4 regions of the Nitratireductor sp. PBL-C9 genome follow, and region 1 is predicted to be linked to each of the others. Evidence: predicted binding sites of a transcription regulator. Region 1 holds the regulator's gene; each other region holds the start of a gene.

Region 1 (7,709 bases):
CCGGGTGAGAAGCACGGCACCCGCGAAGTCTTCGAAGAGAAGGTTCTCGCTGCTGGCTGTGAAGCTGCTGGCGGTCTGAAGGCTGCTGAAGAGGCTGGCCTGGACGAAGACGCCGCTGAAGACGCCTGCATCGCGGTCCGCAAGGATGGCGGCGCGGTCGACATCGACGGCGACTACACCGAGACCCTCGCTCGCATCGACGCCAACAAGACCGGCGTTGGCGTGTTCGGCCTCTCCTTCTACGAGAACAATGCCGACAAGCTGAAGGTCGCAACGATCAACGGTGTCACGCCGACCGTCGAGACCATCTCGACCGGTGAGTATCCGGTGTCGCGTCCGCTTCAGTTCTACGTGAAGAAGGCGCACATCGGCGTTGTTCCGGGCCTCAAGGAATATGTTGAGTTCTTCCTCGACGACCAGATGGTCGGCCCGGAGAGCCCGCTTGCCGATTACGGCCTGGTTCCGGCTCCGGATGCAGAGCGCGACGCACAGCGCGAAGCTTTCTCCGCTGGCGAGACCATGTAATCCGGTTTTCGCATGACGACGCAGGCGGCTCATTGGCCGCCTGCGTTTTCGTCTCTGCGAAATTGGTCTGAATGACGCTGCCGGTTCCTGCCGGCGAGGAGGCTTTGTGTCCTGGGGACTTCTCCTTACGATCATCGTGTTCATTGGCGTTGTCGGTTATGTGCTCGGCAATGCGCGCGCGAAGAACCAGATCGCAACCGCGACTGAAAAGCCGCATTCGCGGGCGCACTACCATGGCTGGTGGGTGTTTCTTCTTGCGGTTCTGCCGGCGCTGTTCTTCATGGCGGCCTGGTCGGCCGGCAGCTATGCCTATGTGGATCGCGCGGTAAGCGAACAACTGCCTGCGCAGACCGAAGACAGCGCGATTGCGAGCCGTTCGCTGGCGCTGGGCATGGTGCACAATCTTGCCGAAGGCCTGCGCCGGATTGAAGGCGACCCCGCTTTCGCCCAGGTGCCGCAGAGCTTTGAAGAGCTGCGTCCGATCCTTGCCGAACGCGGCGTGGCGCTTGCCTCCGACACGCAGGACTACATGATCCCCATCGCGCTCGATCTGAATGCGATGCAGGACAATGCGGCGATGATCGGCACCGTGCTGGCGATCCTCATCGCACTGGGTGGCGCCTATCTTGGCCTGAGAAGCGTTCGCCCGCGCAGCCGCGCCCGCAACAATGTCGAGCGCGTCATCACCTGGGGCCTTCTGGCCGCATCCACCATCGCCATTCTGACGACGGTGGGCATCGTGTTCTCGATGCTGTTCGAGACGATCCATTTCTTCCGCTCGGTTTCGCTGAGCAACTTCTTCCTCGGAACGGTCTGGGATCCGCGCTTTGCGGCCGCAGGCGCAGAGGCGCAGGAAGGCCAGTTCGGCCTCATCCCGCTTCTTGCCGGCACGGTCTACATCGCCTTCGTGGCCATGCTGTTTGCCGTGCCCGTCGGTCTCATGGCGGCGATCTACATGGCCGAATATGCGTCCAAGCGGGTGCGTTCGGTGGTCAAGCCGCTGCTTGAGGTTCTGGCCGGCATCCCGACCATCGTCTACGGCTTCTTCGCCATGGTCACGGTCGGCCCGTTCCTGCGCGACATCAGCGCGGCGATTGCCGGCGGTCCGGGCTTCATTCAGGCGCAGAGCGTTCTGACGGCCGGCCTCGTGATGGGCATCATGCTCATCCCGTTCGTGTCCTCGCTGTCCGATGACATCATCACCGCTGTTCCGCGCGCCATGCGCGACGGTTCGCTCGGCCTTGGCGCAACGCGGTCCGAGACGATCAAGCGCGTCATCCTGCCGGCGGCTCTGCCGGGCATTGTCGGTGCGCTTCTGCTTACGGCGTCACGCGCCATCGGTGAGACCATGATCGTGGTTCTGGCCGCCGGCGTTGCCGCAAATCTCACGCTCAACCCGTTCGAAGCGATGACGACGATCACCGTCAAGATCGTCAACCAGCTTACCGGCGACCTGGAGTTCACCTCTCCGCAGACGCTGGTGGCCTTCGCACTGGGCATGACCCTGTTCGTGCTCACGCTCGGCATGAATGTCTTCGCGCTCTACATCGTGCGCAAATACCGGGAGCAATACGAATGAGCGACGCTGTCTACAAAGGGGGCAACGCCCCCCGCGCAGCCGCCGCGCGGCGCGACATCGGCATCAAGAAGCGTTATGCGGCAGAGCAGCGCTTCAGGATGTATGGCGTGGCGGCCATCGCCGTCGGCCTCTTCTTCCTGGCTGCGCTCCTGTGGTCGGTGGTTTCCAATGGCTACACCGCCTTCTGGCAGACCTCGATCAATCTGGACGTCACCTTCGCCGAGAGCGTGATCGACCCGAATGGCGAGCGCGCGACCGATCCAAACAAGCTTCTGACGGCCAATTATCCCAAGCTTGCGACCGAAGCGCTTGTGGCGAAACTCGGGGTTGATCCCGAAGACCGCAAGCTGGTTCGCGAAGTGGGCGGGCTCATCTCCAATGGCGTGCGCACGCAGCTGCGCGACATGGTGGTGTCCGATCCCGCGATCATCGGCACGACACGGAATGTTTGGGTGCTGGCGAGCGGCGATGTCGATTCCGCCGTGAAGGGGCAGGTCAATCTTGAGGTGGATGAAAGCCGCCGAAAGGTTTCCGACCAGCAGCTCACATGGATCCGCACGATGGAAGCGGACGGGGTTCTGGAGCAGCGCTTCAACACCGGTCTCTTCACCCGTGGCGCATCAAGCCGCCCTGAAACGGCCGGCATGGGCGTGGCCATCGTCGGTTCGCTCTACATGATGATGATCGTGCTGCTTCTGGCGCTGCCCATTGGCGTTGCCGCTTCGATCTATCTTGAAGAGTTCGCACCACAGAACAAGCTGACCGATCTTATCGAGGTCAACATCAACAATCTGGCGGCCGTGCCGTCCATCGTCTTCGGTCTTCTGGGCCTGGCCGTGTTCATCAACTTCATGCATCTGCCGCGCTCCGCCTCTCTGGTGGGCGGCCTCGTGCTGACGCTGATGACCCTGCCGACGATCATCATCGCAACGCGCGCAGCGCTGCGGGCCGTGCCGCCCTCCATCCGTGCGGCAGCTCTCGGCCTCGGCGCTTCGCGCACCCAGACGGTGTTTCACCATGTGCTGCCGCTGGCCGCGCCCGGCATTCTCACGGGCACGATCATCGGTCTGGCGCAGGCGCTTGGCGAAACCGCACCGCTGCTTCTGATCGGCATGGTGGCCTTCGTGGCTGATTACCCGACCACGCCGCTCGATCCCGCTACGGCGCTGCCGGTTCAGATCTACATGTGGGCGAACGAGGCCGAACGCGCGTTTGTCGAGCGCACCTCGGGCGCTATCATGGTGTTGTTGCTGTTCCTCGCCGTGATGAACATTACCGCCATTATTCTGCGGCGGCGCGTCGAGCGTCGCTGGTAACGGAGTGGAAGGACATGAACATGCTCACTGATGCTGCTGTTGAAGAAGCACTGGATGCGAGCCAGAACTCGGACACCCTCAAGATGCGCGGTGAAGACGTCTGCGTCTTCTACGGCGAGAAACAGGCGCTGTTCGGCGTCAATCTCGACGTGCGCGAAAACCAGGTGACCGCGCTGATCGGCCCCTCGGGCTGTGGCAAATCCACGTTCCTGCGCTGCCTGAACCGCATGAACGACACGATCGACATTGCCCGGATCACCGGCAAGATCACGCTCGATGGCGAGGATATCTACGATCCCCGCATCGATGTGGTGGAGCTGCGCGCCCGGGTCGGCATGGTCTTCCAGAAGCCCAATCCGTTCCCCAAGTCGATCTACGAGAACATCGCCTACGGTCCGCGCATTCACGGTCTGGCGACGAAGAAGTCGGAGTTCGACGAGGTCGTGGAAGCGAGTCTCCAGAAGGCTGGCCTCTTCAATGAGGTGAAGGACCGCCTGCATGAGCCCGGCACCGGTCTTTCCGGTGGTCAGCAGCAGCGCTTATGCATCGCGCGCGCCATTGCCGTGTCGCCGGAAGTGATCCTGATGGACGAGCCCTGCTCGGCGCTCGATCCCATCGCCACCGCCAAGGTGGAAGAGCTGATTGACGAGCTGCGCGAGAACTACACGATCGTGATCGTCACGCACTCCATGCAGCAGGCGGCCCGCGTCTCGCAGCGCACGGCCATGTTCCATCTCGGCAATCTGGTCGAGGAAGGCCCGACGGACAAGATGTTCACCAATCCGGATGACAAGCGCACCCAGGATTACATCACCGGACGCTTCGGCTGACGGCGCGGCAAACGCACAGATAAGGAACCAGACCATGGGCGAGCACACAGTCAGCTCCTTCGATGAGGAACTCGGTGAAATCGACCGCCTCATCCGCGACATGGGCGATCTCTCCGGCGAGATGACGCGCGCTTCCACCAGGGCGCTACTGCACTCCGATACGGCGCTTGCACAGCGCATCATCTCCGATGACACGATCATGGACGCCAAGCAGCGTGACCTTGATGAGCGCGCCATCACGCTCATCGCAAAGCGCCAGCCGATGGCGCAGGATCTGCGCAGCGTCGTGGGCGCCATCCGCATGGCGGCTGATCTCGAGCGCATCGGCGATCTGGCCAAGAACATCGCCAAGCGCGTCGGCGCCGTGGGCGAAAGCGCCACGCCGCGCACGCTTGCGCATTCCATCGACGCGATGGCCGGCCTCGTGCTGAAACAGGTCAATTCGGTGGTCGAGCACTATGTGGCGCGCAATGCCGAGGCGTTAATCCGGCTGCGCGACGAGGATGAGGAAATCGACATTCAGTACACGTCGGTTTTCCGCGAACTCCTCACCTACATGATGGAAGACCCGCGCAACATCACGGCCTGCACGCACCTCCTGTTCTGTGCGAAAAATCTTGAGCGTATCGGCGACCATGTGACCAATATCGCCGAAAATGCCTATTATGTGGTGACGGGGTCCCAGCTTCCGGTCCAGCGGCCGAAGCTTGACGAAACACAGATGACGGTCGAATCCGATGTCTAACCGGCCGTAGACTGCCCGAGGAGAATGCCTGCCATGATTGCCCCCAAGGTCATGGTCGTTGAAGACGACGAACCGCTTTGCGTCTTGCTCAAGTACAATCTGGAAGCCGAAGGCTATCAGGTCGAGATGATCTCTCGCGGCGATGAAGCCGAAGTGCGCCTGCAGGAAAACGTACCCGATCTGCTCGTTCTGGACTGGATGGTTCCGGCCGTTTCCGGCATCGAGCTGTGCCGCCGGCTGCGCATGCGCCCCGAAACGGAGCGCCTGCCGATCATCATGCTCACCGCCCGTGGCGAGGAAAGCGACCGCGTGCGCGGCCTTTCAACCGGCGCGGACGACTATCTGGTGAAGCCTTTCTCGACGCCGGAATTCGTGGCGCGTGTTCGCGCGCTTCTGCGGCGCGCGAAGCCGGAAGTGCTCTCGACGGTTCTTTCGGTCGGGGACATCGTGCTCGACCGTGAATCGCACCGTGTCTATCGCCGCAAGAACGAGATCCGTCTTGGGCCGACAGAGTTCCGCCTCCTGGAATTCATGATGCAGCATCCCGGCCGCGTCTTCTCGCGAAGCCAGCTGCTCGACAATGTCTGGGGCGAGACGATCTATATCGATGAGCGCACCGTGGACGTGCATGTGGGGCGTTTGCGCAAGGCCGTGAACCACGGGCGTCTGCCCGATGTGATCCGCACCATTCGCGGCGCGGGCTATGCTATCCGCGAAGCCTGACAGACGCGATACAGCCATTAAAAAAGCCCCGGTTCGACCGGGGCTTTTTCGTTGAAGCTCTTCGCCCGTTATTTCGTGGCCCGTTATTTCGTGGCGGCGTGTCCGGGGCGGGCATGCTCGTTCTGCGCCACGGCAAAGCTCGTCACCGGCTCGATGGAAGCTGTCAGCTCGCCATTGCTGGTGATGTCCCACTCCAGGATCGCATCGTCATAGACAAGTGCGGGATCCACATAGACGCAGGTGGCGAGAACCTGCGGCGCTTCGGTTTCCAGCTCGCGCATTGCAACCGGCTTCTCCGCCTCGCACTCCTCAAACGTCTCGTAGACCGGGGTGGGGGCGGGCAGTTCCTGGCATTCGCGCGTGTCGCCGGCCCCCACATTGCCTGAGCAGCCGACAATCAAAAGAAGTGCAGCGATGTGTTCCATGGCTTTCTCCTTTCATTGTCTTCACGAAACGGAAGCCATGGATGGTCCGGTTCGCTTATGCCGCATTCGTTTATGTGTGCGTCGCCGTTTAGCGACCGCGTTTCAGAAGGCCCATGATCAGCGAGATAGCGAGCAGGGCGAGGAAGATGTAGAAGAGGATCTGCGCAATGCCTGCCGAAGCGCCGGCAATTCCGCCGAAACCGAGTGCGCCGGCGATGATCGCGACGACAAGGAATATCAGGGCCCAGTATAGCATTCTGTCTCTCCGTTTAGTTATGCCGGTTAAACGTCTGGCATTCGGATTTGGTTCCGCCGGAGAGATTTTGGGCAAAAGAAAAGCCGCCCGGAGGCGGCTTTTTTGAGAAACGCGTGAAGAAGCGGGGGCCTGTCAGGCCGCCGCGTGCGCCTGCTGATCGAAGAAGAGCGCCTGGCTGATGAGCGCCTTGACCATTTCCGGGCTGAACGGCTTGGTCACAAGGAAAGTCGGTTCCGGGCGCTCGCCCGTCAGAAGCCGCTCGGGGAAGGCGGTGATGAAGATGACCGGCACGGTGGCCGTGTCGAGGATCTCGTTCACCGCATCAAGGCCTGAACTGCCATCGGCAAGCTGAATGTCGGCCAGCACCATTTTCGGCTGCGTCTTGGCAAACATTTCGACCGCCTGCTTGTGGGTGCGGGCCGTGCCGACCACGCGATGCCCGAGGCTTTCGACCATTTCCTCGATGTCCATGGCGATCAGGGGTTCGTCCTCGATGATGAGGATGTCTGTCGCCACCTGACGGGAAATCTCCTCGCTGGCTTCGCGCAGCATCGTGTTGATGCCTTTCATATCCGTCTCGAGAATTTCCGCAGCCTCTTCCGGCCGGAAATTCTCTACGGCCACCAGCAGGAAGGCCTGACGCGGACGGGGCGCGAGCGAAGAAAGGTTGCTCATGGCCCGCTTTTCCCATGCCGAGCTCGGCGTGCCTTCGGGGACCGGAACGTCCAGCGTTTCAAACAGCGATGTGAAGAGCCTGAAGAGGGCGATCTTGTCGGTCGATGCCTCGGGAAAGATGCTCGTATCGGCGATCAACGCTTCAAGCGTCGCAGCCACCAGTGCGTCACCGCTGGACTGGGAGCCGGAAACGGCCCGGGAAAAGCGCCGCAGGTAAGGAAGGTGCGGAGCGATACGCGCTGACAGGGTCATGGATTTCAAGTCTCCCTCAAGACATGGCAATGAGAATTAGTGCATTTGTGACGGGTGAAACGCCCCATATGCGAAAATGTTCCCGTCGGAGGGAACGAATTCCGCTCAATGGCGTTTGAAAGCAGACGAGACAGTTGTGGCCCGGGCGATGCGGACGGTTTCGGGTCATTGGGAGACCAGATTTGATGGAAAAAGACAGGGCATGAATTACGGCAAACCAAACACCCGAGGAAGCTTGACCCGGCGCGGCAAGGATGAAGACCCGCTCGGCGCAAACTCAGAGATCGGACGCAAGCTCAGGCAATATTACGACGACCTGGTAACGGAAGATATTCCGGATCGGTTCAGCGACCTTCTCAACCAGCTTGAGCAGAAAAGCGGCG
Region 2 (7,709 bases), on a different contig from region 1:
GCGGCATCCTGCAGTACGTGCTGCGCGACCTGGCTGCATAATCCAGGTCTGCCACCTGCCTGAGACAGACCGTCGGCGGAAACGCCGGCGGTCTTTTTTGTTTCCGGCTGCATTTCCTCACCGGAACGTGACTTCTTGTTGAGCCCGCCCGCCACCTATAGTGCCTGAAAACAGGATCGGGTTCAGTTTCCGAACGGAGTACAGATGACTTGGCTCACCACGCGCCGCCAGCTGCTGGCGGCGGTTGCAGGCTTCTACGCCCTTACCGGCATTGCCGGCGCCCAGGAGATGGCGCGCCCGGTCGGTGTGGTCGAGCTGTTCACCAGTCAGGGCTGCAGCTCCTGCCCGCCAGCGGATGCGCTGCTCAGCGAACTGGCGGAAAGGGATGACGTGATCTCCCTCGCCTATCACGTCGATTACTGGGACTATCTGGGCTGGCGCGATGCGCTTGGCAGCGCCGCGAACACCGCGCGGCAGAAGAACTACGCGCGCTCTCTCCAGAAAGCCTCCGTCTACACGCCACAGATGATCGTGAATGGCCGCACCGACATGAACGGTGCGGACCGGAGCAGGGTCACCGCATCGCTCGACAGCATGGCCGGCACGCCGGACGGGCTACAGGTGGATCTGTCGCTTCAGGACAGGGGCGACACCATTCTCGTCGAAGTCGGCGCATTTCGCGGCGACGCGGGCAACGAGCTGCTCGACGCGCATCTGGTCTTTGTCGACTTTGCGCCACGCGCGACGGTGGAGATACGCGCCGGAGAGAACCGGGGCCGCACCATCGAATATCGCAACGCGGTGAACCAGATCCAGACAATCGGCATGTGGGACGGAACGGCCAAGAGCTTCGAAATGCCCAAGAGCGAGCTGGTGAAGAAAGGCAATGGCTGCGCGCTGCTTCTCCAGCGCGTCGACAGGGAAGGAAGGCCGGGCGCCATCCTCGGCGCTGTCGCAATCACCCCGTGAACCAAAAGCATGGGCACCCCATGAACCAAGCATGGGCACCCCGTAAGCCAATCCCGTAAGTCAAAAAACCCGGTGGTCCCAAAAGAAAAACCGGTGCTGAATCATTCAGCACCGGTTTTGATCTTTTGGGACCGTTGCCCGGCTCGGAGATCCGAGTTGGTTCGATCCGGTCATGACCCCGAGGGCGGGGGGGCTTGGGGTTTTCGGGATCCGTGTCCGGACCGAACCGTCTCAGGCAACGGTCGGATCGTCGCGGCACAATGGGGCGTGAGCTTGGACAAAATGTGTCGAGAAAAAGGCACGTCATCACCAATTCCGACAAACGGTCCCGATTTGTGACTACCGGCTAACGATAGTGGCTTGCAGGTTCACAAAACATGCGTCGGCAAAATGTCGGGGATGATCTAACCACTCCGAATATAGCACGGCATCAAGAAAGGTTAACAGGCTTTTCCAACCTATCCCGCGCGGCCTGAGCATCGGACCGAGACAGTGGAGACCGGTTTTTCGGTTGCCCCGATGCCTCTGGTCAGTCTGGATCGTAAGCCGGGAAGGAATGCAGGGCTTGCATTTCCGGCTATGGCGGGCGAACCTTTCGTGTCACCAAATCGTCATGAGGTTTAGCCAATGAGCGATTACGGCAGCGCCGGGGAGGATAGGGACAGCTCCGGGATACTGATCCCGCTGCATGAAGAGCGCCGTGCGCGCTCCAGCCTTCCCGTAACCTTCGACCGGCGCGAACTGGACCAGATTCTTCGCATCTACGGGCGCATGGTCGCCGCCGGGGAGTGGCGCGATTATGCAATCGACCACCTGAAGGACCGGGCCATCTTCTCCGTTTTCCGGCGCACCAGTGAAGTGCCCCTTTTCCAGATCGTGAAAGACCCCAAGCTCACGCGCAAGCAGGGCGCATACAGTGTGGTTGCGGCCACCGGCGCGATCCTGAAGCGCGGGCACGAACTGACGCGGGTGCTCGCCGTGTTCGACAAGAAGCTCAAGCTGGTCACCTGAGCAAAGCCGGCTGGAGCATCGCTGGTCTGGATCGCCTTTGTGCGTCCGCCCGGACGCATGGCCGTCTGCCCCCCCGGTCTGCCACCCCTTGGTCTGCCCCCTTGGGTCAGCCCCCCCTTGGGTCAGCCCACAGTCTCACCGCGAAACAGCCGCTCGGGGAGCGATTGAGGATCGGGTGGCGTGTTCGTTCCCCCATTCAGCGTGCGCTGCATGAACACCGTGTCGAGCCAGCGGCCATGCTTGAACCCACTGCCGCGCAGCACCCCTGCATCCTCGAACCCCATGGCCCGGTGCAGCTTGACCGAAGCGCTGGTTTCCGAGCCATCGCCAATGACCGCAACGATCTGGCGGAACCCGCACTGCGTGCATGCCTCGACCAGCGCTTCGAGCAGAGTGCGGCCGATACCGCGCCCCTGCGCCTGCGGGTCGAGATAGACGGAATCCTCCACCATGAAGCGATAGGCGCGGCGCGGGCGAAACGGCCCCGCATAGGCATAGCCAAGCAGCACGCCCTCCTCCTCCGCCACCAGATAGGGATAGCCGCTGCCGAGGAGCGCGCTCATGCGCTCACGCATCCCGGCCTCGCCCGGCGGATCAAGCTCGTAGCTGGCCGTGCCTTCGTTCACGGCATGGGCGTAGATGCGGGTGATGGCGGGCGCGTCATCGAGACTGGCGGGGCGGATGGTGAGCGGCATGGAGCAAAAACGCCTTTTGGGAAACCGGATCAAAGAAAAGGGCGGCCCGAGAGCCGCCCTTTCGTATCGTCGTTCAAAGTCCTGCGCCCGCTACTCGCGATTGCCGAGGAACTGCAGCATGAACATGAACAGGTTGATGAAGTCGAGGTAGAGACGCAGGGCGCCCATGATTGCCTTGCGGCCGGACACGGTGGCGTCGTCGCCCTCGTAGTACATCTCCTTGATCTGCTGGGTGTCGTAAGCCGTGAGGCCGGCGAACACCAGCACACCGATCACCGAGATGGCGAACTGCAGCGCGGACGAGCCGAGGAAGATGTTCACGATCGAGGCAATGATGATGCCGATCAGACCCATGAACAGGAACGAGCCCATGCCCGAGAGGTCACGCTTGGTCGTGTAACCCCAGAGCGACAGCGCGCCGAACGATGCGGCGGTGATGAAGAAGGTGCGGACGATGCTCTCACCCGTGTAGACGAGAAAGATCGTCGACAGGGAAAGACCCACGAGGCCCGAATAGACCCAGAATGTCGTCTGCGCAGCCGCGACACTCATGTTCTGAATGCGGAAGCTGAGGAAGAACACCAGCGCGAGCGGTGCGAGGATGACAACCCAGCGAAAGGCGCTGGCGTAGATGAGCTGGCCGAATGCGGTCAGCTGGCCATCCGCGATGGCGAGATTGAATGCACCAAAGGCTGCAAGACCGGTGATGGCCAGGCCAAGCGCCATAAGGTTGTAGACGCGAATCATGTAGGCGCGCAGGCCCTCGTCGATGGCCGCGTCCGCGCGTACGCCGGGCGTTGCGCGGGCCTGATAGTTACGAAGGTCAGCCATAATTATCCCTTTCTGGCTTTAATCCCGTCGGGTGACGGCCATACGACCGTGCGCCGCTGGCGGGATACCAGCATGCGTAATGCAAATATGATGTCAGTTTAAGCTGACGACAAGACCTGAAACGCCCAGAAATGCAGATGCGGCAACACTTCGCGGGCAAAAAAAGCGCTTCCCCGGCGGCACGGTTAACGCTTTTTCATGCCTGAGGCTGTCGGAGACGGCCCCAAGGCCGCCCCGCTGTTTCAGAGTCTCTCGCTTTAGAGATTGCGCAGAACCGGAGCCGCCTTGTGCCCAAGCACCCGCCAGGTGCCGACCAGGCCGAAGCCGACGGTCAGGACGAGCGCGACCGCAATGGTGGTCAAAGCCACCTCCGGCAGGAAGCTCGATGGCAGGCCCATGACCTGCGCAACAACGAACCATGCCGCGACACCGCCGGCAAGCAGCGCGAACACCGCTGTCGCCAGACCGATCAGCAGATATTCGAGCGAGAAGGCCGCGATCAGCGTGCGCCGTGTCGCACCCAGCGTCTTCAGCACCACCGCATCATGCACCCGCGCCCGGTTTCCGGCCGCCAGCGCACCCGAAAGCACCAGAACCGAGGCGATCAGCGCCACGGCGGCGGCGGCGCGAATGGCGGTCGCCAGCTGCTCGACCAGCCGGTTCACCACATCGAGCGCATCCTTGACCCGCACCGTGGTCACGGTCGGGAAGCTGCGCGTGACAGCGTTGAGGATCTGTGATTCGTCGGCCTGCGTTGCCTCGGCATCCGTCAGCGTGGCGAGCCATGCATGCGGCGCACCGGCAAACGTGTTGGGCGAGAACACCATCACGAAATTGATGGCGAGCGATTCCCACTCGACCGCGCGGAAATTGGCGATCCGCGCCGTGACATCGCGACCCAGCACGTTGACGGTGATCGTATCGCCGATCTTGAGCCCGAGCTCGCCGCCCTCCTCCGCCGTGAAGGAAACCAGCGGCTCGCCTTCATAATCGGCCGGCCACCATTCGCCCTGGGTCAGGGTGGAATTTTCCGGTGCGTTGCGGGCATAGGTGATGCCGCGATCGCCGCGCAGCACCCAGCCGCCCTCCGGCGGGATCTCCATGTCGCGCACATTGACGCCATTGAGCGCCGTGATGCGGCCACGCAGCATGGGCACCTGGATCAGCTTGCCGTCGGGCGCCTGCTCGTTCACCAGATCGGCGAAGGCTTCCACCTCACCACTCTGGATATCGACGAAGAAGAAGTTCGGCGCGACCTCCGGCAGATTGCCGGTAATTTGCCGGCGCAGATTGCCGTCGATCAGCGCCAGCGTGGCGAGCAGCGTCAGGCCAAGCCCCAGCGAGAGAACGACCGAGGGCGTGAGCGCGCCGGGGCGATGGATGTTGCCAAGCGCCAGACGCAAGGGGGTGGACGCAACACGCGGACTGCGGCGCGCCAGCCACTCGATGCCGAGCGCCACCACGCGCAGCACGATGAAGGCAAACACCGTCGCACCGACGAACACCGCCGCCATGCGCCGGTCATCGGAGAACCAGATGGCGAAACCGGCGAGCGAGGCAGCGATGGCCATGGACAGGAGGATGTAGACGGGGCGCGGCCAGCCACGACCATCGACACCCATTTCGCGGAACAGCGCCGTCGCCGGCACATCGCGCGCACGACCAAGCGGCATCAGCGCGAAGACCAGCGTGATCATGACGCCGAACAGCGCCGCCACGGCCAGTGCTGCCGGATAGAACCCGCCCGTGGCCGGCACCGGCAACACGCTGGAAAGCACGGCCGATGCACCGAACGGCATCAGCGCGCCGATCACCAGACCGGCAAGAATGCCGATCCCGGCGATCATCAGGATCTGCACCAGATAGACCGTGAAGACGAACGCGCCCGATGCGCCGAGGCTCTTGAAGGTGGCGATGACGGCGCGCTTGCTGTCGAGATAGGCGCGCACGGCATTGGCCACGCCAACACCACCGACCACCAGCGCCGTCAGGCCCACCAGGGTGAGGAACTGCGAGAACCGCTCAATGTTGCGGGAAAGCGAGGGCGCGGCATTGCTGCGTGTGCGGATGCTCCAGCCGGCCTCGGGGAACTCTGCACCGGCCTGCGCCTGCGCGGCCTCCAGCGCACCGGCATCGGTGTCGCCGACAAGCCGCACCTTGTAGACATGCTCGACCAGACTGCCGGGCTGGATGAGGCCCGTCGCTTCCAGCGCATCAAGCGAGATCATCAGCCGTGGCGCGAAACCGAAACCGTCCGAGACAGCATCGGGCTCGGTGGTCAAAACGGCCCGCAGCTCGATCGGCTGGCCGCCGAGCATAATGCGGTCGCCGGGCGCAATGCCGAGACGTTCAAACAGCAATGCCGGAGCGGCAGCGCCGAATGCACCATCCACTGCGGCAAAGAGATCGTCATGCGAAAGCTGCGGCTCGGTCACGCGCTCGCCATAGAGCGGGTATAGGCCGTCCACCGCCTTGACCTCGACCAGCGTTTGATCGGAACCGTCGGGCAAACGGGCCATGGAGCGCATGTTTGCGCTTTCGGAAACATCGCCGAAACCGGTGAGGAACGCGCGCTCATCTTCACCCGCGCGGCGCTGGTTCAGCTCGAAGCGCAGATCGGCGGCGAGCAGAGACTGCCCCTCCGTCTCCACCGCCCCGGTGATCGCGCGGGCGACCGAATTGACGCCGCCAATCGCGCCGACACCCAGCGCGATACAGGCAAGGAAGATGAAGAAGCCGGACAGGCCGCCGCGCATTTCACGCAGGGAAAAACGGAAGGCAAGGCGCAGGGTTCGGCCAAAACTCATGTCGCCGGCCCTCATGCCATTGCAGCCTTTTCGGCCTCGGCTGCTGGCTCGATGCGGCCCGAGCGCATCGCCACCTGGCGTTCGCAGCGGGCGGCAAGGGCCGGGTCATGCGTGACGAGCACCAGCGATGTGCCGCGTTCGCTCGCCTTGGCAAACAGCATGTCGGCAATCTGCCGGCCCGTCGCCTGGTCAAGATTGCCCGTGGGTTCGTCGGCAATCAGGATGGCAGGTCCGGGGGCCAGCGCACGCGCAATCGCCACGCGCTGCTGTTCGCCGCCGGAGAGCTCGCCGGGATAATGCGTAAGGCGCTGCGAGAGACCGACAGCGGCCAGCTCTTCCTCCGCCGCGCCGAACGGGTCGGGATGGCCCGCCAGTTCCAGCGGCACGGCCACATTTTCGAGCGCCGTCATGTTGGGAATGAGGTGGAAGGACTGGAAGACGATGCCGATGGAGCGGCCGCGAAAGGCGGCGATGGCGTCTTCACTGAGCCCGTTGATCTGCGTTCCGCCCACACGCACCGTGCCGCCATCAATGCGCTCCAGCCCGGCGATGACCATCAGAAGCGTTGATTTTCCAGAGCCGGACGGGCCGACGATGGCGGTCGAGCGGCCACGCTCCACCGACAGGCTGACCCCTTTGAGAACATGGACCGAGGAAGCGCCCTCACCCAGCGTCAGCGACACATTCTCAAGTTCGATCACGGCTTCTGTCACGGAAAAGATATCCTATATTGGGAAAAAATGGCGCTGGGATCGTACAATTGCACGGTTTCGGCAAATATGGGTTATCCCGCATGGCATTCAAATTTTTTCGATCTTTCGGCCAGTTCACAAAAATTTCATCGGCCACAGCGGCTGTGACGCTCGCGCTTGTCACGGCTCCCGCAGCGCTTGCAAACCAGGTCGAAATCGTCGGTTTCGGCGACAGCCTCATGGCCGGCTACAACCTTGCGCCGGGGGAATCCTTTCCCGAACAGCTCGAGGATGCGCTGAAGGCGGAAGGCTATGCGGTGAAGGTGGCCAATGCCGGCGTTTCCGGCGACACGAGCAGCGGCGGGCTTTCGCGGCTCGAATGGTCCATCCCCGAGAGCACCGACATCGTGATCCTGGAACTCGGCGCAAACGACATGCTGCGCGGCATCCCGCCGGCCTCGACGGAAGAGAACCTCGACCGGATGATCGCCAAGCTGGATGAGCGCGGCCAGCGGGTTGTTCTGGCGGGCATGATGGCCGCGCCCAATCTGGGCGAGGACTACGCGTCCGCCTTCAACCCGATCTTCAAACGGCTGGCCGAGAAGCATGACGTAACGCTTATCCCCTTCTTTCTCGACGGCGTGGCGGCGGAACAGTCACTGCTTCTGGAAGACGGAATGCACCCGAACCCACAAGGGGTTAGG
Region 3 (7,709 bases), on a different contig from region 1:
CGTGTGCATTGGCGACGAGGCGTCGGTCGACAGCCAGCCCTGTGGCGGCACGCATGTGGCCCGCACGTCGGAAGTGGGCGAAATCCATATCGGCAAGATCGAGAAGAAAGGGCGCGAAAACCGTCGTTTCCGCCTGCGCTTCGGACCAATTCCAGCAAACTGAGACTGAGAGAAGAAAATGAGCGAGAAAAGCCGCTTCACGGTATCGCCGTCATGGCTGGAAGAACGACTGGAGACGCCGGGCCTCTCCATCGTCGATGCGTCCTGGTATTTGCCGGCGCATGGCAGGGATGGGCGCGCCGAGCATGAGGCGGGGCGCATTCCCGGCGCTGTGTTCTTCGATCAGGACGCTGTGGTGCATCCCGAAACGGACCTGCCGCATGCGCTGCCGGATGCCGCGACCTTCCAGCGCCATGTGAGCGCCATGGGGATTTCCGAAGACGACACCATCGTCGTGTATGACGGGCCGGGTCTTTTCTCCGCGCCGCGCGTCTGGTGGATGTTCCGCGTGATGGGCGCAAAGAATGTGCTTTTGCTGGATGGCGGGCTCGATGGCTGGCGCGCCGAGGGACGGCCCCTGACGGACAAGCCGGTCCAGACGGCTCCGGCGGTGTTCAACGCCAAGCTGGACGAAGAGCGGGTGGCGAGCCTTGAGGCGATGCTTCAACTGGTGGAGGATGCGACGGCGCAGATCGCCGATGCGCGTCCGGCAGGCCGCTTTACCGGTGCAGAGCCGGAACCGCGTGCAGGCATGCGTTCGGGCCACATGCCCGGCGCGCGCAATGTGCCCGCCTCCGCACTTTCGCGGGATGGACGCCTGTTGCCGCCGGACGAGCTGCGCGCACTTTTCGAAGGGGCGGGCGTCGATCTTTCGCGGCCCGTGGTGACTTCCTGCGGATCGGGTGTGACGGCGGCTGTTATCTCGCTGGCGCTCGAAACGGTCGGCCATTCCGACCACCGGCTCTATGATGGTTCGTGGAGCGAGTGGGGCGGACGCGCAGACACGCCGGTGGAGACCGGAGAGGCCTGACGATCCGGGATGTGAAGCGGCTGAACGTTTCGCAACGGGGCGTTCATCGCAAATTCAGCGGGGTTCGATGAAGATGTGCGCAATGATGACGCATGTCTTTGAAAGGAATTTTCCATGCTGAACCGTCGCCAGATGCTGGGAGCGGCCATTGCCGCCGCATTGATGCCGGGCGCTGCCATGGCGCAATCCCAGATGCCTTCGGCCTCTCGCATCCAGCGCAGTCTCGAAGCCGCGCCCGCGCAGCGCGTGCGCCCGCAGGACCGTGTGACGGTGCGGGAGCTGAAGCGGCGACCGGAGCTGCGCCGGCGCGCGCCATCCATCGACATTCAGGCCATCAATTTCGGCTTCGATTCAGCCGAGATACCCTATTCGCAGTTCCGCAAGGTGGAAGAGATTGCAGACGCCCTGCATCGCCTGCGTCGTCGCAGGCCGGGAACGGTTGTGCTGCTTGAAGGCCACACGGATGCGGTCGGGTCGTTCGCCTACAATCAGCAGCTTTCGGAGCGCCGGGCCAATTCGCTGAGGCGGGTTCTGGTGCGTGAGTTCCGCGTGCCCTCGCGCATGCTGGAAACGGTGGGCTATGGCGAGGAGTTCCTGCTGGTGCCGACACGCCAGGAGAACTGGCGCAACCGGCGTGTGACCCTGCGGCGCATCGACGATTTCCTGCGCTGACAGGCGCATTGGGCGGGAATCGGGTGGGAAGCCCCGGTCTCGCCCGGCACATTGCTCTCCAACACCTTTGAAGGAGAGCAATGATGGGCTTGATCAGATTTGTCGCCATGGACAGCGATGTTGCGCGGGCGTATCGCAATGGTGTGCCCGATGCCTATGGGCGGAGGCCGGAACGGCGGATTTCCACGGGCAGCGGGGTTCCCTGCCGCCATTGCCTGCGCACCGTTCCCGAAGGAAAACCCTATCTCATTCTGGCCTACAGGCCGTTTCCCGATCTGCAGCCTTACGCTGAAACGGGGCCGGTCTTTCTGTGTGCGGAGGACTGTGAGCGGGCGCAGGAGAGCGATGTGATGCCCGACCTTCTGCGGGCTGGAACGCAATGGCTTCTGCGCGGCTACGGAGATGATGACCGCATCGTCTACGGGACGGGTGACGTTGTTCCGCAGCAGCATATCTGCACCCGGGCGCATGAACTTTTGCAGCGCGATGACATCGCTTATCTGCATGTGCGCTCGGCAAAGTACAATTGTTATCAGGCGCGCATTGAACGCGCCTGAAGTGTGGTTCTGGGGATCAGACGAAAAAAAGCCCGCCGTTTCCGGCGGGCAAGTTTAGGAGGAAAGTCTTGCCGGGCTCAGGCCGCGAGCACGGAGCGGGCTTCGGCCATCTCGTAGCCCAGTGCGTCGGCGACAGCCTGATTGGTGATCCGCCCCTTGTGGACGTTGAGACCGTTGCGCAGGTTCTGATCGTCGACGAGCGCCTTGAGGCCCTTGTCGGCGAGCTGGAGCCCGTAATGCAGCGTGGCATTGTTCAGTGCATGGGCGGAGGTGACGGGAACCGCGCCCGGCATGTTCGCAACGCAGTAATGAATGATGCCGTCCACCTCATAGGTGGGGTCGGAATGGGTGGTGGCGTGCGAGGTCTCGAAACAGCCGCCCTGATCGATGGCAACATCGACAAGCACGGCGCCCTGTTTCATGCCCGACAACATTTCACGGCTGACGAGCTTGGGCGCGGCTGCGCCGGGGATGAGCACTGCGCCGACCACAACGTCGGATGAGAAGCATTCTTCCTCGAGCGCCTCGACGGTGGAGTAGCGCGTATGGACGCGGCCATTGAAGATGTCGTCCAGCTCGCGCAGACGCGGGAGCGAGCGGTCGATGATGGTGACATCCGCGCCGAGGCCGACGGCCATCTTGGCGGCGTTGAGGCCGACCACGCCGCCGCCGATGATGGCGACCTTTCCGGGCAGCACGCCGGGCACGCCGCCAAGCAGCACGCCGCAGCCGCCATTGGCCTTCTGAAGCGCGGTTGCGCCGGCCTGAATGGCGAGACGCCCGGCAACCTCGGACATGGGGGCGAGCAGGGGCAGGCCGCCGCGCGCGTCGGTCACGGTTTCATAGGCGATGGCGGTGACGCCGGATGCGATCAGGCCGCGTGTCTGCTCCGGATCGGGCGCAAGGTGGAGATAGGTGTAGAGGATCTGGTCTTCGCGCAGCTGGACCCATTCCGAGGGCTGCGGTTCCTTGACCTTCACGATCATGTCGGATTTGGCGAAGACGTCTTCAGCGGTTTTGGCGATGGTTGCGCCAGCGGCGCGGTAGGCGTTGTCATCGGCGCCGATGCCTGCGCCTGCGCCGGTTTCCACGAGCACATCGTGCCCATGCGCCACATATTCGCGTACGGACCCCGGCGTAAGGCCGACGCGATATTCGTGATTCTTTATTTCTTTCGGACAGCCGACACGCATCCTTGTCTCCTCCAACATGTGTGCGAATCTTCTGGCTCAATCGATGAGACCACAAAAAAGACCGAACGTCTTTGCGAACTCGTTTGCAGTATCTGGCGATTTTCGCTATTCCTTGCGCGAAATATCGCGTTCGCAGAAGGAAATTCGAAAAATGGCCCTGGATAGGATTGATATCGCCATTCTGGATGCGTTGCAGCAGGACGGGCGGATCTCCAATTCCGCGCTTGCCGAGAAGGTCGGACTGTCGCAATCGGCCTGCTCGCGCCGTCTCGACAATCTGGAGAAGAGCGGCGTGGTCAAGGGATACCATGCCCGGCTTTCGAATGCAGCCCTTGGACATGGTGTAACGGTGATAGTCCATATCTCCTTGTCGGGCCAGTTCGAACGCACGTTGAGCGAGTTTGAGGCGGCGGTGCAGCGCTGCCCGAATGTGGTTTCATGCCATCTGATGGCGGGCGAATATGACTACATTCTGCGGGTCGCTGCGCGGGATCTGCAGGATTATGAGCGCGTTCACAAGGAATGGCTGACGGGCATGCCGCATGTCATCAAGATCAACTCGGCCTTTGCGCTTCGCGAAGTGGTGGACCGCACCGCGCTGGGGCTGAAGCCTGAAATGTCCTGATCCGGGGGCAGGCGGGGACGCCTGACGGCAAAATCTTCTCGCCCGCAGTCAGCCGGCAGTCACTATGTGATCCATCGCAATGTCATGGGGCTGCGGGTAGATGGTCGGCAATTGCGAGAAGGCATAGCCGATGCCCACGACCAGCGGTTTCTTCGCCAGTGCGGCGAGGGTGCGGTCGTAGAAACCGCCGCCATAGCCCAGTCGGTAGCGCGCGGCGTCGAAGCCGACCAGCGGTGAAACCACGATATTAGGCGCGATTTCCGCCTGCGTTGCGGGAACGGGAATGTTCCACACGCCGCGTTCAAGTGTGTCGCCGGGCCGGTAGGGCCGGAAGACGAGCGGTGCGCCCTTTTCGATGACGACGGGGAGCGCGGTCTCTGCTCCCCGCGCTGCGCATCGGGCAAGCCACGGGCGTAGATCCGGCTCCCCCCGGAACGGCCAGTAGAGGCCGATCACTCGGCCGGTGGGATCGCCGATGAGACGGTCGAGCTGATTGGCAATGTCTTCTGCAAGTTCGCTTCGGGTTTTCGCCGGCACGGCAAGCCGCTCGGCGATGAGGCGCTCGCGGGCCGCCTTGCGCCAGCGCCGGACATCCGGCCAGTGGTCTGCATCGGCCGCCTGTGCGCCGCTTGCCAGCTCATGCATGAAGCAGGGCGGTGACGCGTAATCCCGGTCGCCGGAAGAAGTGTTCATCTCTTTTCTCTCCCTCTGCTTTGTTCGTGCAGCGCTTATCAAGACTGCGGGGCGGGCGGCTGAGGCGCTTTTCTCGCTGCGACATGTGAAGCGCCGTTTGTGCCATGGCCCTGTCATCCGGGCGTCACGAGTTTTTGCTGGAAGTCTCGCCACGAGAGCGCAATCATGACTGATCGCTGTTTCCGTTTCAAAGATTGAAAGAGAGATGACCATGACCCGACCGCACGCCCTGCTTTCCCGTCGCTCCTTCCTCGCCGGATCGGCTGCTGCCGGTTCGCTGGTTCTCATGCATCCGTTTTCCGCACGCGCTTCCGGCAATCAGGCGCATCTGCGCATCATGGAAACGACCGATCTCCATGTGCATGTCTTTCCCTATGACTATTATGCCGACAAGCCCAACGACACGATGGGTCTGGCGCGCACGGCCGCGATTATCGATGGCATTCGCGCGGAGGCGACGAATTCGATCCTGGTGGACAATGGCGACTTCCTGCAGGGCAACCCGATGGGCGACTACATCGCCTATGAGCGCGGCATGCGCGAGGGTGATGTTCATCCGGTGATCAAGGGCATGAACACGCTGGGCTATGATTGCTCGACGCTCGGCAATCACGAGTTCAATTACGGGCTCGACTTCATGTTCAAGGTGCTCGATGGCGCGAACTTCCCCTTCGTCTGCGCCAATGTGACCAAGGGCGAGCTCGCTGCCAACGCGCGCGATGACGCGCTTTTCCTGAAACCTTATGTGATCCTTGATCGCAAGGTGAAGGACGGCAATGGCGAAGAGCATCCGATCCGGGTGGGCCTGATCGGGTTCGTGCCGCCGCAGATCATGAACTGGGATTCGAAGCATCTGGCCGGCAAGGCCATGACGCGCGACATCGTGAAGGCCGCAGAGGCCTGGGTGCCGCAGATGCGCGAAGAGGGCGCCGACATCGTGGTGGCGCTGTCGCATTCCGGCATCGGCCCGGCGAAGTATGAGGAGAACCTCGAAAACGCCTCGCTGCTTCTGGCCGGTGTTGACGGCGTTGACGCCATCGTGACGGGGCACAGCCATCTGGATTTCCCCGGCCCGAAATTCGAGGGGCTGGAAGGCGTCGACAATGCGAAGGGCACGATTGCCGGAAAGCCGGCGGTGATGGGCGGCTTCTGGGGCTCGCATCTGGGGCTGATCGACCTGATGCTTGAACGCGACGGCAATCGCTGGATGGTGGTGAACTCCACCTCGGAGGCACGGCCGATCTTCAAGCGCGTGGAGCGCAAGGCCGAACCGCTGGTGGAAAGCGTGGCCAAGGTGGAAGACGCGGTGCGCGAGGACCACGAGGCGACGCTGAAATATGTGCGCACCGCCGTGGGCAAGACCTCCGCGCCGCTGCACTCCTATTTCGCGCTGGTGGCGGACGATCCGTCCGTACAGGTCGTGAGCCAGGCGCAAACCTGGTACATCACCGACATGCTGAAGGATGGCGCGCACAGGGATGTGCCGGTGCTTTCGGCGGCAGCCCCCTTCAAGGCCGGCGGACGCGGCGGACCCGACTATTATACGGACGTGCCGGCAGGCGATGTGGCGATCAAGAATGTCGCCGACCTCTATCTCTACCCCAACACGGTGCAGGCGGTTCTGGTGACCGGGGCGGATGTGAAGGAATGGCTGGAAATGTCGGCCGGCATCTTCAATCAGGTGGAGCCGGGCAAGGCCGACCAGCCACTGCTCGATCCGACCTTCCCGTCCTACAATTTCGATGTGATCGACGGGGTGACCTACCGGATCGATCTTTCGCAGCCTGCAAAATATTCGCCCAAGGGCGAGCTTCTGAACGCGGATTCGAACCGCATCGTCGATCTGCAGTTCAAGGGCGCGGCCATCGATCCGGCGCAGAAGTTCGTCGTCGCGACCAACAATTACCGTGGCGGGGGCGGGGGCAATTTCCCCGGCATCGGCCCGGACAAGGTGATCTTCGAAGCGCCCGACACGAACCGCGACGTGATTGTGCGCTATATCGTGGAACAGGGCACGATCAACCCGTCCGCCGACGCCAACTGGAACTTCAAGCCGCTGGAAAACACCTCGGTGCTGTTCGAGACCGGGCCGAAGGGCGCGGTGTTCGCTTCGAGCGTCGAGGGCGTTTCCATCGAGCCGGCGGGCGAGGGCAAGGAAGGTTTCGCGCTCTACCGCATAACGCTCTGAACGGTAGTCGGTTAAATATAATGATCGGTGATGAGAGGTCGGGCGCTTTGCCCGGCCTTTCTTCTTTTGAAGCAAGTGTTTGCCGGCTTCGGCGGATAAAGTGATTCAGGCGGTTCGCGCTTTGCGTGACGCTGGGGCGCATTGACTTTTTCGGGCGGTCGGCGCGATTTGCGGGCGCAATTTCCAGGAGACATGCCCGTGATTCGACACATCGTTTTTTTCAGCGCAAAGGATGAGGCTGATGTGGAGCGGATTGCCGAGGGTCTCGGCATGCTTGCCGAGATTCCGCATTCGGATTTCTTCGAGATCGGCATCAACCGCAAGGTCGACCAGATCGGCACCGAGGTGGATGTGATCGTCTATGGCGAGTTCCGCGACGAGGCGGCGCTGGCGGCCTACAAGGCCCATCCGGTCTACGACGCCTGCACGGCGAAGGTGCGGCCCATGCGCGAGATTCGCATGGCGGCGGATTTCGTTTCCAAAAAGAAGGACTGACGGGCGCCCCGTCAGTCTGCATTTCTGATCGACTTGTAGGCGGAGAGCGCATTCTCCCGTGCGGCCTTGTGGTCGACCATGGGGCGGGGATAGGTCTCGCCGAGGCTGACGCCCGCCTTTCTGAGTGCTTCGACCGGCGCTTTCCAGGGCTGGTGCAGGTGCTTGTCGGAGAGGTTTTCGATCTCCGGCACGAAGGCGCGCACATAGCGCCCCTGCGGGTCGAACTTCTCGCCCTGAAGCACGGGGTTGAAGATGC
Region 4 (7,709 bases), on a different contig from region 1:
CTCGGCCTGTAGCGCCGTGCGCTCTGCCGATGCTTCCTCATCATGCTCGGCCTGCATGGCCGAGACGATGATACCGATGAAGAGGTTGAGCACCGTGAAGGTGGTGGAGACGATGAAGGGGATGAAGAACATCCAGGCAAGCGGATAGACTTCCATCACCGGTCGCACGATGCCCATCGACCAGCTTTCCAGCGTCATGATCTGGAACAGCGAATAGGCCGAATGACCGATCGTGCCGAACCAGTCTGGGAAGGATGCGCCGAAAAGCTTCGTCGCCATCACGGCGAACACATAATAGACGAGGCCGAGCAGCAGCATGATGGAGCCCATGCCGGGCAGCGCCGCGACAAGGCCGCCAACGACCCGGCGCAGCGACGGCACCATGCTGACCAGCCGCAACACACGCAGAATGCGCAGGGCGCGCAGCACCGAGAGGCCGGCCGTTGCCGGCACCAGCGCGATGCCCACGATCAAGAGATCGAAGATGCGCCAGGGATCGCGGAAGAAATTCTTCTGGTAGACCGCGAAGCGCGCCATGAGTTCCAGCACGAAGACGCCGAGGATTGCCCGGTCGATCGTCAGCAGCAGCGGGCCAACGGCGGCCATGGCGCGCTCTGAGGTTTCAAGCCCGAGCGTGACGGCGTTGATGACGATGAGGACGGTGATGACCGCCTCGAAACGGCGGGATTCAATCAGGCTCTTGAGCGCTTGCACGGTGTGGTGATCCGGTTGGTGAATTGCATTATGCGGGGCGGCTGACAGGTGGGGTGGAAATGTGTCTGCGTCAAGCCGTCATAAACGGCTCGTTTTGAAACGAAAAGGGCTGTCCGCTGTGCGGGTCAAGAGAGTGAGCGGGATGGTGCGCCATCTCCGAATTCGCCCCCGCATGCAAAAGGGGACGCCCCGCAGGACGTCCCCTTTCTGATCTGCAGGCAGCGGGCAATCAGCCGATGGCCTGGCCATCTTCGCGCCAGACCGCGATGACCGCCGAGCGCGGCTTGCCGTTTCCGTCCGGCCAGTTGCCGCCCGGATGCTGGATGCCGACAAAGGCGACCTTGCCGTCCGGCGACCAGCTGAGGCCGGTCACTTCCGCGCCGTTCGGCGCGGTCAGGAAGCGGGCGATCTCGCCGGTTTCGGGATTGCCGACCAGCATCTGGTTGTTGCCCTGGCCAGCGAACTCGCCTTCATTGCTGTCGTCGCCATCGGTCTGGATCCACAGCATGCCATCGGAGGAGAAGGCCATGCCGTCGGGCGAGTTGAACATGTTGCCTTCGTTGACGTTTTCCGAGCCGGCATAGACGTTGTCGTAGACGGTCGGGTTGCCGGCCATGACGTAGAGATCCCAGGTGAAGCCGTCTGCGCCATGGTCTTCGCCAGCCGGGCGCCAGCGCACGATCTGACCGTAATTGTTTGTCTCGCGCGGGTTGGGGCCGCCCACCGGCTGTTCATCACCGCCGGCATTGGCCTTCACGCCACGGTTCTTGTTGTTGGTGAGAGCGCAATACACCTCCACGCGCAGCGGGTTTGCGGCAACCCATTCGGGGCGGTCCATGGTGGTCGCGCCGACCTTGGAGCCCGCCATGCGCGAGAACACCAGAATGTCCGCCAGTTCCATGCCCGTGCTTTCCGGGGTCAGCGGCAGCCACTCGCCGGTCATGTCGTCATTGAACTTTGCGACATAGAGCGTGCCGTTCGACAGCAGGCCATCGGTCGGCTGGCCTTCGGCCCAGCTCTTGTCGGAGACATATTTGTAGATGAACTCGCCGCGCTCGTCGTCGCCCATATAGACCACGATGCGACCGTCGGCGGCCTGCACCATCTCGGCGTTTTCGTGCTTGAAGCGGCCGAGTGCGGTGTGCTTGACCGGGGTGGAGGACGGGTCGCGCGGGTCGATCTCCGTGACCCAGCCATGGCGGTTCGGCTCGTTGGGCTCTTTTGCGAGGTCGAAGCGCTCTTCAAACTTTTCGTAGGCGTAGCGGCCTTCGCCGCCGATGCCGTAGCGCTTTTCGCCTTCCGTCGCTTCACGCTCGGCGGTCGCACCGAAATAGCCATTGAAGTTTTCTTCGCAGGTCAGATAGGTGCCCCAGAGCGTCTTGCCGGAGCCGCAATTGTTCATCGTGCCCTTGGGCGAAACGCCTTCAGGATCTGCGTTGGTCTTGACCAGATCGGAGCCGGCGGCGGGGCCGTCCATCGTCATCTGCGTTTCATGGGTGATGCGACGGTTGTAGGGGCTGTCGAGCACGACTTCATAGCCGTCGCCGCTGTCGGCGATCTCGAGCACGGTGACGCCCTGCATGTTCTTGAGAAGACGCACTTCATCGGCGTTCTGCGGCATGCCTTCGGAGGCGGCCGGCAGGTTGATTTTCGGATTCACATATTCCGAATTGATCGCGAGGATCGTCTTGTCGCCATCGACAAAGGTTTCCATGCCGTCGGTGTTCTCACCGAACACCTTGTCGGACATGTCGACGGACACGCCCGTTTCCGGCGAATAGGCGCCCTCGGCTTCCTTGAAAAGCGGATCGCCCCAGCGCACCAGCGTCTTCCAGGCGTAGCCTTTCGGGACGTGAATGTCGTGGTCGGTGGCGATGCCAATCGGCTCGAACGCGAAGGCTGAGACTTGCGCCTTTGCGGAGGTGGTGGAGGAGAGAACTCCGCTGCCCATCACGGCTGCGGCAGAGCCGAAGGCAAGCACGCCGCCCAGAAAGCCACGGCGCGAAATAGCGCGCTCGACAACCGCATCGAAGCCATTGGCATCGGGGCGGGGATCGCGCATTTCATCGAATTCATCCCAGGAGAGATTGACGATATCCTGCTTTTTCATGACGGCATTCCTCTGGCTTTGTGCTGGACCGAGCCGACCTGTCTCGGCAAATGCCCAGACTCCTAGCGGAGGCGTGCGACGGTGATTTGACAGCCGGTGGAAAGTCGCGGGCCTGAGGGGAAAGCGAATATCGGCGGGTGAGGAGCCGTGGGATTGGCGGGTGCGCTCACGGTTGGCGGCGCGCACCCGCACCCGGATCAAACAATCGTCATGCTGTGCGACACGTTCTTGACGACCATGTAGTTGTGCAGGCCCTCGGTGCCGCCTTCGCGCCCATAGCCGCTGGACTTCACGCCGCCGAACGGCGTTTCCGGCAAAGAGGCCTCCAGTGTGTTGAAGGAGAGGTTGCCCGCCTCCACGCCGTCGGTCATGCGGTCGATATAGTCGGCGCGGTTGGTGAACCCATAGGCTGCGAGGCCGTAAGGCACCGAGTTGGCCTTCTCAATCGCCTCGTCCAGCGAGCTTACCGGATTGATGACGGCCAGCGGGCCGAACGGTTCTTCCTGCATTACCCTGGCATCGTCGGGGACGTTCACCAGAACGGTCGGCTGGAAGAAATACCCGGCATTGCTCATGCGTGCGCCGCCGGTGCGCACCTCGGCGCCCCTGGCGCGGGCGTCCTCGACCAGAGCACTGAGCGCGGGGAGGCGGCGCTCATTGGCCAGCGGCCCCATTTCGACACCCGGCTCGACGCCGTTTCCAACCAAGGTTTGAGCAGCGCGTTTCACGAAGGCATCGGCATATTCGTCGAAGATGCTTTCATGCACGAAGAAGCGCGTGGGCGACGTGCAGACCTGTCCGGCATTGCGCATCTTGCGAACCGCACCGCTGATCGCGGCCTTCTGCACATCCGTGTCTTCGCAGACGATCACGGGCGCGTGCCCGCCGAGCTCCATCAGCACCGGGGTCATGTGTTCGGAAGCGAGCGTCGTCAGCTGCCTGCCCACCGCCGTCGATCCGGTGAAGGCGACGAGCCGCACCGCGTCGTGCCGGATAAGGTGATCGGAAATCATGGCGGGCGTGCCGAAGACGAGGTTCAAAACGCCTTTGGGAAGGCCGGCATCATGAAACGCGCGGGCGATGTGCAGCGCGCCGGCCGGCGTCTCTTCCGCAGCCTTGAGGATGATCGAGCACCCCGAGGCGAGCGCGCCTGCAACCTTCCGCGCCGGCTGGCTCATCGGAAAGTTCCACGGCGAAAGACCGGCAACCACGCCGATGGGCTGGTGATGAACCATGTAGCGCACGCCCGGAGCAGACGGGATGACACGGCCATAGGTGCGCACTGCCTCGCCCGCATCCCACTCCAGGAACTCGCAGCCACGAATGACTTCCAGCCGCGCCTGAGAGAGCGGCTTTCCATGTTCGGCGGTGATCGACTGTGCGATCTCTTCCTGCCGCTCGCGCATGAGCGCGGAGGCCCTGAGAATGATGTCCGCACGGTCTCTGGGCGCGGTCCGGCTCCACACGCGGAAGCCTTCCTGCGCGGCGGCCAGCGCATCGTCCAGATCGGCAATGTCTGCATGCGGCAATCGGCCGATTTCCTGTTCGGTTGCGGGGTTCACGACCGGAAGGTCATCTGCCGTTTTGCGCCACTCTCCACCGATATAGAGGTGTAGTTCCGGATAGGTGCTCATCATGCCCTCGTAAGACTGTATTTCGGGGCAAAGGTCTCATTCGGGCAGGTATGTTCTCAAGGAAATTGACCAAATACGGATATCCGATTGCGTGATAGCAGGCGTCTGCCGGCCAGCGCTCAGATATCCGTGGCCACCTTTCGCAGAACGTTCAGAAAGGCGGCGCCTGCGGGCGAAAGGCTTTGCTCGCCGCGGTGCGAAACGCCCACCGGACCGGCGCCGAAGGGAACGGCCCAGTCGATGCGGGCCAGAAGCCCGTGTTCGATGTCGAGTGACGCCACATGGGCTGGCATGAGGCCGACGAAATCATGCGTTTGCAGCAATGTGCGGTTGGCGAGGTAGGAGATCGACTCGATGGCCGTGGGCGGGGTGTATTGCCCCTGCCGCACGAAATACTGATCTGTCTGCCGCCGCAGGGTCGTCTCAAGCGGCGGGAGTATCCAGCCGAAGGGCATGAGCTGCTCGAAGGTGACGGAACTCTGCTGCGCCAGCGGATGCTGTGTCCCGGTCACGGCCACGACGCGTTCATCGAAGAACTTTTCCTGCTCGACCTTTGAGCGATGCCTGTGGCTGGGCAGGCGACCGACCACCATGTCGATCTCGCCGGAGAGCAGTGCGGGCATGAGAACTTCGTTGGTGCCCTCGACGATCTTGATCGCCACTTTGGGCCGTTCCTGCAACAGCTTCTCGATGGCGAAGGGCAGGAGGGTCGGCGAGGCTGCCAAAAGCGTGCCGACCACGACGCGCCCGCTGTTGCCCTCGTTCAGATCATCGAGTTCCTGCGCGGCGTTTGAAACCTGCGCGAAGATCAGCTTGCCGTGCCGTATCAGCGATGCGCCGAAAACGGTCGGAACCACGCCGCGATTTGTGCGCTCGAAGAGTTTCACCTCGAAGTCGAGTTCCAGGTCCTGAATCATCTTGGTGGCGGCGGGCTGTGAGATGCCCAAATGGCGCGCCGCGTTCTGGATGTTGCCGTGTTGTCCCACAGCGATGAGAAGCCGGAGCTGACGCAGCTTCAGGCGGGTCAATGCGCGCTCGACGATGCGGGAATGACGCGTGATCACGAGACTCGCCTCCCTGCCTAGAGCGTAACGGTCTGCCGCTGCCGCATGATCGCGGCCACGACGCTCATGGCGGCAAGGGCTGAGCTACGGGGATTGTCAGGCAGCGCGCGGCCCTCGATGCGGAAGGAAAACTGTCCGAAGCCACCCTCGGCGTGAACCTCATGAATGTTGGCGGACACTGCCGGGTCGGCAATGAGCCTGACCTTCGTGGCGTCGAACCCCAAACCGGCAATCGCCACTGCGGCTGCCACATTGGCATTCTTCGGGTAGCGCGTCGCTGCCTCGCCTGCCGTTCCCTCGAAATGGATCCCGGCGCTTTGAAGCGCATCGAGGTCGAGCACGTTTTCGGCGGGCGATCCCTTCCATCCCAATGGCGGTTTCCTTCCGACATAGGTGACTGCATCCAGCCCGCCAACCGATGCCGCCTGAAGGCAGTCGAGCGCGCCAATCGCACCACTTGCAAGATGAAGCCGGGCAGAGCCCTGCGCGCCGGCGGTTTCCAGTGCCCGCAGCAGGGCGGTGTCAGCCAGTGCGCCAAGCGACACGGTCACCAGATCGCGGCCACTGCGGAGTATTGCGGGGCCGTGTTCGCTCAGCGCCGCGTGTCCCGCGCAATCGACCATCAGATCGACATCCGCCGGCAACGTCTCGACGCTGGCCACACGGAGAATCCCGTCATCGGTGGCCTCGTCCAGGCGCGCCGGGCGCACCATCAGGACACTGGTTGTGATCCCGCGTTCATCAAGTTGCCGGCGCACATACCGTCCGATTGCGCCGTCGCCGATTATGCCGATCTTCATCCAAGCCTCCTGAAACCAGTGATCACGTATAAAGTAAATGCACGCGGCCTTGATATAGATTTTTTGAATATCCAATTCGGCGCAATGCGTTTGGTTTCGCGGCCAGTTCAGGATTGTGTTGGCAGCATCTTCCGCCATCTCGGGCGGTTTCCAAACTGCATGCCAGCCAGGAACGACAGCAAATGAAATACGCCAAACATGAAGCCAAGGCCTATGCGCGCGAAACAATGCGGGGCATCTGGGCCGCTGCGCTGAACCCCTTCGATGCGAACCTGGCTATGGATGAAGCCGGACTGCGCCGGAACATCCGGCACTGGATCGATGATCTGGAGATCAAGGGGCTGTTCGTGGCTGGCAAGCAGGGCGAATTCTGGTCCATGTCGCTTGAAGAGCGCAAGCGCAACATGACGGTGGCCGCCGACGAATGCGGCGACAAGGCCGGTACGATCATGTCCATTTCGGATCAGAATGTGGACACTGTCGTCGAGCTTGGCCGTCACGCGGAAGCGTGTGGCGCCGATTATGTTGTCGTTCATGCGCCGATGCTGAGCTTCTGCCACGACCGCGATGAGGTTCTCTACAACTATTACAAATATCTCTGCGACCGGCTGGATATCGGCATCGCCATGTGGAGCCATCCCGACAGCGGTTATCTCATGGAGCCGGAGACCTGCGCACGCGTGGCGGAACTGCCCAACATCATGGCGATCAAATATTCGGTCCCGCGCGAGATGTATGTGCGTCTGACGCAGATGGTCGGCGACAAGATCCTCGTTTCCACCTCGGCCGAGGATGAGTGGCTGGACAATATCGAGGAGCTGGGCTGGCAGCTCTATCTCTGCTCCTCTCCGCCCTATCTGCTCCAGACCGCCAATGACCGGCGGATGCATGAATACACGCAGCTGGCCTTTGCCGGAAAGTTCGCCGAGGCGCGCCGCGTGCGCGACAGCCTCAACCCGGTGCGCGAAGCGATCCGCAGCACCAAGCCGGGCGGCAAGCCCACTGCACACGGCAAATATTGGCAGGAACTTCTCGGTCAGGTCGGTGGGCGCGTGCGTCATCCGATGCTCGAACTGACGGAAGCCGAGAAAGCCGCAACCAGCGCGGCGTTCGAGAGCAGCGGGCTGCTGCTTTAAACCTTTGGGCATCTGGCCGGGGCGCGTCCCCGGCCCCTGGCTTCATCGCTGCACTGCGGTGGCTGTCGAAAGCCAGGAGCGGGCCGGGTATGCCCATTTTCGATAGCTGCATAGCCGGTTCACGTTTGAGGCGCTGCCGGCTTTGCAGCAAGCTGAGGGCAAACAGGGAGGTTTCCATGTCGAGACTTAAAGCGTTCAACTTCAAGGCCTGGATCGACGAGCACCGCCATCTGCTCAAGCCGCCGGTCGGC

What was found. Region 1 encodes PhoB, which activates phosphate uptake and scavenging genes when phosphate is short. Its sites were predicted from a motif close to TGTCATNNANCTGTCAT; they were not measured.
Region 2: ACRTG1_RS14950 (DUF2794 domain-containing protein) is a predicted target of PhoB. The motif match lies at 1,568-1,584, and genes of this name have one in related genera.
Region 3: ACRTG1_RS10540 (bifunctional 2',3'-cyclic-nucleotide 2'-phosphodiesterase/3'-nucleotidase) is a predicted target of PhoB. The motif match lies at 4,882-4,898, and genes of this name have one in related genera.
Region 4: ACRTG1_RS05250 (PhoX family protein) is a predicted target of PhoB. The motif match lies at 2,900-2,916, and genes of this name have one in related genera.

Annotation. Positions count from the first base shown of each region.
Region 1 is NZ_JBPAXW010000010.1:65,449-73,157, reverse strand. It holds gene ACRTG1_RS20050 (substrate-binding domain-containing protein) at 1-525, shown strand, start outside; gene pstC (phosphate ABC transporter permease subunit PstC) at 632-2,104, shown strand; gene pstA (phosphate ABC transporter permease PstA) at 2,101-3,420, shown strand; gene pstB (phosphate ABC transporter ATP-binding protein PstB) at 3,435-4,250, shown strand; gene phoU (phosphate signaling complex protein PhoU) at 4,285-4,995, shown strand; gene phoB (phosphate regulon transcriptional regulator PhoB) at 5,032-5,718, shown strand; gene ACRTG1_RS20020 (hypothetical protein) at 5,802-6,143, opposite strand; gene ACRTG1_RS20015 (DUF1328 domain-containing protein) at 6,232-6,399, opposite strand; gene ACRTG1_RS20010 (response regulator) at 6,532-7,326, opposite strand; gene ACRTG1_RS20005 (NepR family anti-sigma factor) at 7,529-7,709, shown strand, end outside.
Region 2 is NZ_JBPAXW010000006.1:291,950-299,658, reverse strand. It holds gene acnA (aconitate hydratase AcnA) at 1-41, shown strand, start outside; gene ACRTG1_RS14955 (DUF1223 domain-containing protein) at 205-969, shown strand; gene ACRTG1_RS14950 (DUF2794 domain-containing protein) at 1,597-1,980, shown strand; gene ACRTG1_RS14945 (GNAT family N-acetyltransferase) at 2,103-2,675, opposite strand; gene ACRTG1_RS14940 (Bax inhibitor-1/YccA family protein) at 2,766-3,506, opposite strand; gene ACRTG1_RS14935 (ABC transporter permease) at 3,764-6,313, opposite strand; gene ACRTG1_RS14930 (ABC transporter ATP-binding protein) at 6,325-7,026, opposite strand; gene ACRTG1_RS14925 (arylesterase) at 7,107-7,709, shown strand, end outside.
Region 3 is NZ_JBPAXW010000004.1:125,046-132,754, reverse strand. It holds gene ACRTG1_RS10575 (alanyl-tRNA editing protein) at 1-163, shown strand, start outside; gene sseA (3-mercaptopyruvate sulfurtransferase) at 179-1,030, shown strand; gene ACRTG1_RS10565 (OmpA family protein) at 1,145-1,702, shown strand; gene ACRTG1_RS10560 (DUF1203 domain-containing protein) at 1,786-2,259, shown strand; gene ald (alanine dehydrogenase) at 2,337-3,452, opposite strand; gene ACRTG1_RS10550 (Lrp/AsnC family transcriptional regulator) at 3,604-4,077, shown strand; gene ACRTG1_RS10545 (5-formyltetrahydrofolate cyclo-ligase) at 4,126-4,770, opposite strand; gene ACRTG1_RS10540 (bifunctional 2',3'-cyclic-nucleotide 2'-phosphodiesterase/3'-nucleotidase) at 4,982-6,958, shown strand; gene ACRTG1_RS10535 (Dabb family protein) at 7,157-7,453, shown strand; gene ACRTG1_RS10530 (cryptochrome/photolyase family protein) at 7,465-7,709, opposite strand, start outside.
Region 4 is NZ_JBPAXW010000002.1:274,969-282,677, forward strand. It holds gene ACRTG1_RS05245 (ion transporter) at 1-714, opposite strand, end outside; gene ACRTG1_RS05250 (PhoX family protein) at 944-2,824, opposite strand; gene ACRTG1_RS05255 (NAD-dependent succinate-semialdehyde dehydrogenase) at 3,022-4,458, opposite strand; gene ACRTG1_RS05260 (LysR substrate-binding domain-containing protein) at 4,578-5,522, opposite strand; gene ACRTG1_RS05265 (aspartate dehydrogenase) at 5,540-6,460, opposite strand; gene ACRTG1_RS05270 (dihydrodipicolinate synthase family protein) at 6,505-7,458, shown strand; gene ACRTG1_RS05275 (3-hydroxyanthranilate 3,4-dioxygenase) at 7,635-7,709, shown strand, end outside.